2 regions of the Vibrio artabrorum genome follow, and region 1 is predicted to be linked to the other one. Evidence: riboswitches for the same ligand, from Rfam matches in the RefSeq annotation. Region 1 holds a riboswitch; the other holds the start of a gene.
What was found. Region 1 has a riboswitch for lysine ahead of OCU36_RS05260 (Na+/H+ antiporter NhaC family protein). Riboswitches for the same ligand answer to the same signal wherever they lie in the genome.

Region 1 (4,435 bases):
TGCGTCGAACTCACCAACACGTTGAATCAGTGTTGCTTTCGATTGGAAGATAGCTTCTGCTTCTTTTAGGCCGTTTGCTTCGAGCGTTGCACCGGTAGAAACCAAATCTGCGATCGCGTCTGCTAGACCTGCACGAGGAGCAACTTCAACCGAGCCTGTTAACATACAAGTGCTGAATTCAACACCCTGCTCGTCCATGTAAGCTTTAAGTAGTTGTGGGTACGTTGTCGCAATACGTTTGCCTGCAAGATCTTGAGGGCCGTTGTATTCTTCATCTTTATTGATTGCAATAGAAAGGCGACAGCCACCGAAGTCTAAGCGACGTAGTGTGCGAAACTCTGAAGGCTCTTTTAGAGCAACACGATCTAGACGAACTTCTTCTAGCTCATTTTCACCGATGAAGCCAAGGTCAACTACACCGTCCATAATCAGACCTGGAATATCGTCATCACGGACTAATAATAGGTCGATTGGCATATTTAGTGAGTGAACCACCAACCGCTCACCCAAGATGTTAAATTTAACACCACACTTTTTAAGTAAGTCTTGACACTCTTTACTTAAGCGACCTTTTTTTTGAATTGCGATTCTGAGGCGTTGTGTCTGCATTGCTGTTTCCCTGTGCAAATATTTGAATTTATTGATTATTTATAAGCTATAAAACTAAAAAACCCCCGGAAGACTGTGTCATCCCGAGGGTTTAAATCTAAATTCTTTTGACTTAACCACCGGGAGAATTCTGGCTCCCGGGTATACGTAAATCTCCCCGAAAGACTAGATAGGGTGATGATGGTGATGAATGTTCATGACTAACTTACGCATACTTATTAACTCTTAGGTTCTTTACTTTGTTGTATCCACACTAACTAAGCTGGCATCCTTTTTCAACCATTAATTTTAACTTTTTTCACTAAAGTTAAAATTAATTTAATTGGCATAAAAAAAGGAAGCCGAAGCCTCCCTTTAATTACTCAATCAAGTGATGATTAGCTTTTACTCGTTGGCATTTTACAACGAGAGAAATAAGCCAATGCAAAACATACTGCGACAAATGTAAGTGATGCGGCACCGAAAGCAATACCCGTTGACGATGTCATACCTAAGGTAATGAAACCAATACACGATACGAGAGCGACCAACAGTGCATATGGGAGCTGAGTCGATACGTGGTCAATATGGTTACAACGCGCACCAGTAGAAGACAGAATCGTTGTGTCTGAGATTGGAGAACAGTGATCACCAAACACAGAACCCGCAAGAACCGCACTTAACATAGGTAAGATGAATGCGATGTCAGAGGCTGCAGCCATATCACCTGCGATAGGAAGCATAATGCCGAATGTACCCCATGATGTACCTGTCGAGAATGCCATTACGCCAGCAAGAAGGAACAAAATAACAGGTAGCCAATGGTAATCAATATTGCCGGTAACAAGAGACGATAAGTAAGCACCGGTTTTCATGTCGCCGATAACAGAACCAATAGTCCATGCAAACACAAGAATCAGAATAGCGCCAAACATTGAGCTTGCACCAATCCACATTGTTCTTGCGATATCAGCCATAGGCAACTTCTGCTTCAATACTGTCCAGAGTGCAACGAGCAGGCCGACAACACCACCGTAAACAAGAGACTTACCTACATCCGTATTTTCAAAAGCACCTAAAAGATTAAATGCTTGACCATCAGCAGTAAGCGCTTGTCCACCTGTGTATAGCATTGCAGCAATCGTCGCTACGATCAGCAATATGATAGGCATGACTAGGTCAGAAACAGAACCATTTTCACTCTCTTGAATATCGAGATCGTCATGTAGATCATGAGCTTGCTTTTGATCGTTTTCGCCGTCAAAGCCACGACCTTGTGATGCTTCGATCTCATGCTCACGCATTTTACCTACATCGAGACCAAACCATGAAACGGCAAACACCATTAATAGAGCAAACACCGCGTAAAAGTTCATTGGTATCATACGAACGTAAGCCCCAAGAGCTGAATATTCTGTCACACCATGGGTAACTAAGATGCCCCCGACAATAGTAATGATGTAAGCCCCCCAGCTAGATGCCGGCATGATCACACACATTGGCGCTGCAGTAGAATCGAGAATATAAGCAAGCTTAGCGCGAGATACGTAGAAACGGTCAGTTACAGGGCGAGAGATCGCACCTACCGCTAAGCTATTGAAATAATCGTCTACAAAGATGAATACGCCTAAGAAAGCAGCCAGTAGCTTGGAACCACGTTTGCTCTTAACACGAGTTTGTGCCCACTCTGCGAATGCGCGAGTACCACCAGACAGTGTTAATAGAGCCGTTGTCATTCCAAGAATAATGAGGAATGCGACGATGCTCATGTTCCAAGTGTTAATGCCACCATCTTCAATGAACACACCAGACACTTTGGTAAACACGTAGCTAGCTGCGTTACCTACTGAGTAATCAGCAAGTAGAATCGCACCCATAACGATACCGACCCCCAAAGAAACCAATACACGGCGAGTAACAATAGCAAGACTTAAAGCCACCAGTGGTGGGAGTAAAGATAAGGGTGATGTTGCAAAATCTATTAAATTCATGATCTTCAAAAACCAGTTTTTTATTTGGCTAGAGATCTACTGCAGACAAACTTGATACGGCTGACCAAGCTCATGTTGAACTAAGCGAAAGGGAAGTGAACACTTCACCCAACCCTACAGTAGCGCTCCATAGTTTAAAATTAAGACTATGGCAGTGTTGTACCTATTGAGCACAACCCCAGCAAATTGCTTAGATATACAATTGACTTCGGCAACTACACCTTCCATTCCCGTTCATTGGCATCACCCCAACGAAAACTACTCTTTATAGTTGCACCTCTACGTGCGATAACATTATTAACCGTGTCAACCAGAGTTTAACAACCAATCAACCAAAGCACCGCATCAGGTAGCCGTAATTGTACCCATCAAGAGTAACAATGCAACATATCATTCTGAGAAAATAGCGTTTCAATAAAGAACATCTCTGTTGAAGAGCAGTATGCATAATGTAATTACTCGATCAGTCACATATCATTGTTTTAGATAATATTAACAATTGTTATTAATACAATAGAAGATACCCGTCGATTTCAAATATTCATCCCACTTTATATATTTAGGCATGTAATACGAGAAATACTATTTGTTTTATTCCCAAGCTCTGTTTATTATTAGCTGTATTATTTATTTTATCTTGATGGGAAATATCATGTCTGAATTAACAAAAACTTTATTGAACATCCGTAGCCTTCGTGCATTCTCACGTGAATTAACTCTTGAGCAATTAGAGGAAGCACTAGACAAGCTGACTATTGTTGTACAAGAGCGTCAAGAGTCTGAAGCTGAAGAACGCGCGGCTAAAGCAGAGCAAGAAGCGAAGCTTTCTGCTATAGCTGAACAGATTGCAAAAGACGGAATTGATGTTGCAGATCTTATTGCGGCACTTTCTGGCGAAGCCAAAACAAAAACAGCTAAACGTGCGCCACGTCCAGCTAAATACAAATATGTAGATGGCAATGGCAATGAAAAAACGTGGACAGGTCAAGGCCGTACGCCTTCAGCTATCCAAGAGCAACTCGATGCAGGTAAATCTCTAGAAGAGTTTGCTATCTAAATATCTTATTTAATTAGTCTTTACTCAGTTACGCACTAAGCAAGATAATTAATATTAAAACTGCCAATGTAAATATTAATGGTGAGTTTGAAATATTTAGAAACAAAAAAGGCCCCTTTGGGGCCTTTTTTTATATACCTCTTATCGGGTATATAAATAATATGGATAAAAGTATCTTATCTTTCCCAGTAAGCTTCTTCTAAACTATCTTCTCTTTCAGGGAGGCCACGAGATAAACGAGGTGAGTGCTGAACTAACACTTCGTAACTTGCACGGTTTGAATATTTACAAACTTGTGAGAAAGATGAATACGTCAAGAATGAATGCTGATGCTTACTCGAATTTGGCACATTTTCTTTGTGGTACTTATTTGCAGCCATATCATGCAATAAAGCCGACAAAGCGGCATCCCCTGCACCATTGGTATTTTTGATTTTTTCTGGTCCCCCCATGTATGGCGCAATGTGCGAATACACTTTAATTGGGTTTTCACATAAATCTTTATGTGCAGGACGGCTAAATTCAAAACGGTTAAATTCAGCAATTGAACCAGGAAGTAAAGGCAGTGACGTTTCACGCTTCGCGGCATCTTCCGTGTAACCGGCCATAAAGAGGCCAACAGGGCCAGCTGTACATAAAACCAAGTCTACCCACTCTAGCGCTTTATCTGAAGCAGCAAGCGGATCGCTTTCACCCGTTAATGCTTCCGCTTCGTCTTCATTCATTGCCACAACCGTGACATGTTGCTCTAAGAAATCTTTCCAGAATTCTGGATCATCTTGAATAACAAACTTAGTAC
Region 2 (4,435 bases), 800 kb from region 1:
TGTCGGTGTTTGTACTTCACTACTGTCAGATGAATTGAAACCCGCTTTCGTTGAGAAGTTGGATATCGATTACGATCGGGTTAGAGATCAACACCATCGTAAAAAGCCTCGTACTAAACCTGTTACGCTTGAGAAAGCACGAGCTAACAAAGTGGCTATTGATTGGGATGCTTATACTCCACCGGCCCCTGCGAAGCCGGGTGTACATATCTTCAATGATTTTGATGTATCTACTTTACGTCAGTACATCGACTGGACCCCATTCTTTATGACATGGTCATTAGTCGGAAAGTACCCTGCAATTCTTGATCATGAAGAGGTGGGTGATGAAGCTAAACGCCTATTCAAAGATGCCAACGATTTACTGGATCGCATCGAGAAAGAGAAGTTGCTTGAAGCGCGAGGTATGTGTGCTTTGTTCCCAGCGAACAGTGTTGGTGATGATATTGAGGTGTATACCGATGAATCTCGTACCGAAGTTCTAAAGGTTCTACACAACCTTCGTCAACAAACAGAAAAACCAAAAGGCTTTAACTATTGTTTATCTGATTACATCGCGCCAAAAGATAGCGGTAAAGCAGACTGGATTGGTGGATTTGCGGTAACGGGTGGCATTGGTGAGCGAGAGTTGGCTGATGAATACAAAGCGAAAGGCGATGACTACAACGCCATTATGATTCAGGCAGTTGCTGATCGATTAGCTGAAGCGTTCGCGGAGTATCTGCATAAAGAAGTGAGAAAGGATATTTGGGGTTACTCGCCAGATGAGGATTTGTCTAACGACGATTTGATTCGAGAGAAATACCAAGGTATTCGTCCAGCCCCGGGTTACCCTGCTTGTCCTGAGCATACAGAGAAAGGCACGTTATGGGAGTTGATGGACGTTGAAAAATCGATCGATATGTCATTAACGACGAGCTATGCGATGTGGCCAGGTGCCTCAGTATCTGGTATGTACTTCTCACATCCTGATGCCCGATACTTTGCTATTGCACAGATTCAACAGGATCAACTGGAGAGCTATGCCGACCGTAAAGGTTGGGATATGTTAGAAGCCGAGAAGTGGTTAGGGCCAAACATTAACTAACTTTTAGGCTATGACGAGCTTGGATTCGTAAAGTAAAAAAGAGAAAGGGTTGCTCAAGAGCAACCCTTTTTGTAGCTGTGATTTAGTTATTTATCTGTCGATGATAAACGCATTTTCTACTCAAACAACTCTTGGTGCAGTTTTTGAATCGCCAACTTAGCAACAGATTCATCTAGCAAGAAACACAGGTTGTGTGGGCTTGCTCCGTAACAAATCATACGTAAGTTGAAATCTTCCAGAGTACTGAAAACTTGCTTTGCATAGCCTTTGCTTTCACTCATGTTATTGCCAATAAGAGCCACAACGCACAAGCCGTGCTCGATATCCACAGAGCACAGCTCCTCAAGTTCAATTCGAGCCGCTTCTGGTAATTCTGGTGCACCACCAGAGGTATCTGTTTGGTCTAAAGTGAGTGAAACACTGATCTCTGAGGTGGTGATCAGATCAACAGAGATCTTATGTTTAGCTAGGATCTCGAATACCTTCGCTAAAAAGCCGTAAGCATGGAACATATTAGCGCTGCGCAGCGTAACCATGGTTTGATTGCAGCGTAGGGCAAGCGCTCTAAATAGAGGAGAGCTTTCAACTTGTTGGCGAATCCATGTACCACCAAGTTCAGGAGCTTTAGAGGAGCCGACAAATACTGGGATTTGGTGACGGAGTGCCGGAACTAGCGTTGATGGGTGCAGTATTTTCGCTCCAAAGTTTGCCATTTCCGATGCTTCGCTGAAGCTGATTTCTGGAATCGGCGATGCTTTAGGTGCAATACGAGGATCTGTTGTGTAGATACCTGGAACATCCGTCCAGATCTCTAAACCTATCGCTTGCACAGATTCGGCAATCAGCGCTGCTGAATAATCACTGCCACCGCGGCCCAAAGTCGTGGTATTACCTTGGCTATCAGCACCGATAAACCCCTGAGTAACGACAACTTGTTGCTGGCAAAGTGGGATCAGTTTCTCTTGCGCTAGAGCAGCAATGTCTTCTAGCTGAGGTTCGGCTTTACCAAAATCATCATTAGTACGCAGCACTTCTCTGATATCAAAACGAACCGCTGGTGTGCCGCGCTCGCGAATGATTTGAGCGAGGATATGTGTCGACATCAGCTCACCACATGCGACAAGGTGATCAGTCAGTTTGGCACTGGTTTGGAATGATGCAGCCTCTGCTGCATTCGCAATATCATCAAGAATACCGTGAACTTCTTTCTCGATGCTAATCGAGTCTGTGAGTTGATTAAGAATCACGTTATGAATGTCTGTTAATTGTGCCATTAATTCCTGACGACGAGCTTTGTCTTGAACGCCATTTGCCAGTTCAACCAGTAGGTTTGTGACACCAGAACATGCACTACTTACAACCAGTTTTGTATTGGAGTTGTTTTCAATAATGGCAGCACAACGGCTCATTGCTTCAAAGTTGGCAACACTTGTTCCACCAAACTTAGCGACATTAAAAGAACCAACTACATTAGATGCACTCACGATATATCTCCCACGACTTCCTAAAATAAAATTACGGTTGGGTAATCCAACGTCCGATGTTTTTCGAAGAGAGTATTAGAGCAAAAAGAGAGGAATGATTAGAATAGTCACCTCAGAAGCTCTTCACCATAGATATATGGTGACAGTTGCCGGGATTCAGCCCGCTCAACCGACAATAAAAGTCTGCATCCTTTTATTATCTCGGCACTGCTCCCCATCAATGTTTTGTATTGGAAATGCGGTTCCACAAAACACCTGCCTGGGCAGTGCTCCTCTTCTGCTAGATAGCCGTTTCATTGAACGTGTTTCCGGCAATAATGTCAATCTGTAACTGGAGATAGGCGTAAAAATAATTTTAACAATTATGTGACACTGGTATGACATCAATACTTCTGTCTAATTGCTGAGGTGATCGATTTGCTTTAGGGTGGAATATTCACACCATTAACGTAAGGGATGTACATGTCTAATTTAACACTCACAACGGCCATCGAGAGCTTTTATCCGCCACACCGAACGTTAATGGGACCGGGGCCTTCAGATATTTCTCCTCAAGTTTTACAGGCCTTGAGCCGTCCAACTATTGGCCACCTCGATCCGTTGTTCATCGCGATGATGGATGAACTGAAACAACTTCTTAAGTATGCATTCCAAACAGAGAATGAATTTACGATTGCCGTTTCTGCTCCGGGCAGTGCGGGAATGGAAACTTGTTTTGTTAACTTGATTGAGCCTGGCGAGAAAGTCATTGTTTGCCGCAACGGTGTTTTTGGTGAACGTATGCGAGAGAATGTTGTGCGCTGTGGTGGTGTAGCGGTTCTGGTTGATGACGAGTGGGGCAAGCCCGTTTCCGTTGCAAAGGTAGAACAAGCGTTAGTGGAAAATCCCGATGCCGTGGCTGTTGCTTTTGTGCATGCAGAAACATCAACCGGAGCACTATCTGATGCTCAAGCTATTTCAGCTGTCGCTTGTCAGTTTGATGCGTTAACAATTGTTGATGCTGTGACATCATTGGGTGGTGTGCCATTGTTGGTTGATGAATGGCAGCTTGATGCGGTTTATTCTGGAAGCCAAAAGTGTCTGTCTTGTGTTCCTGGCCTGTCTCCGGTGACATTTTCTCAGCGTGCCGTCGATAAGATGAAAGCCCGTCAAGCGCCAGTACAAAGCTGGTTCCTAGATCAAAGTTTGGTTCTAGGGTATTGGAGTGGAGAAGGTAAGCGGAGCTACCACCATACGGCGCCCGTGAACAGCTTGTATGCTCTACATGAGTCTTTGGTTGTACTGAAAAATGAAGGTTTGGACAATGCTTGGTCACGTCACTACGCGATGCACCAAGCGCTTAAAGTTGGTGTCGAAGCTTTGGGGTTAAAGTTTGTGGTTGATGAAGAGAGTCGTTTACCTCAATTAAATGCGCTTTATTTTCCCGAAGGGATTGATGAAGCAAAAGTTAGAGCCCAGCTGTTAGAAGAATATAATCTTGAAATTGGCGCAGGGCTTGGCTCGTTGGCCGGTAAGACTTGGCGTATTGGTTTAATGGGCTACGGTGCGCGTAAAGAGAATGTCGCGTTGTGTCTAAAAGCGCTAAAAGATGTATTGAAATAGTTGCAATGAACTGAAATTAAAAAGAAAAGCGCATGAGATATCATGCGCTGTTTTCGACTAACCTCAAACGGTTAAATGGTACTTGAGTGCTGAGAGTTCACTATCATTCAGTTGATGATACGTTATCTTCTGCTGGCGGCACTTGCTTATACTGAACCTTTGAAAAGTCTCTGTTAGGGAATAAAAAGCTCGCTTCGCTACGAATTTGCTCCGCTTTACTTTCTTCTCCTAGGCCTTGATATGCCAGAATCAGATTGCTGTA

Region 2: linked by a shared signal. The riboswitch ahead of lysC (lysine-sensitive aspartokinase 3) and the one ahead of OCU36_RS05260 (Na+/H+ antiporter NhaC family protein) in region 1 are both predicted to bind lysine.

Annotation. Positions count from the first base shown of each region.
Region 1 is NZ_AP025458.1:1,122,915-1,127,349, reverse strand. Features, by position in the region: gene hisG (ATP phosphoribosyltransferase) at 1-609, opposite strand, end outside; His leader region at 663-799, opposite strand; gene OCU36_RS05260 (Na+/H+ antiporter NhaC family protein) at 987-2,579, opposite strand; lysine riboswitch at 2,692-2,869, opposite strand; gene OCU36_RS05255 (H-NS family histone-like protein) at 3,232-3,636, shown strand; gene OCU36_RS05250 (inosine/guanosine kinase) at 3,813-4,435, opposite strand, start outside.
Region 2 is NZ_AP025458.1:318,705-323,139, forward strand. Features, by position in the region: gene metH (methionine synthase) at 1-1,087, shown strand, start outside; gene lysC (lysine-sensitive aspartokinase 3) at 1,204-2,571, opposite strand; lysine riboswitch at 2,680-2,856, opposite strand; gene OCU36_RS01570 (pyridoxal-phosphate-dependent aminotransferase family protein) at 3,034-4,173, shown strand; gene OCU36_RS01575 (PglL family O-oligosaccharyltransferase) at 4,277-4,435, opposite strand, start outside.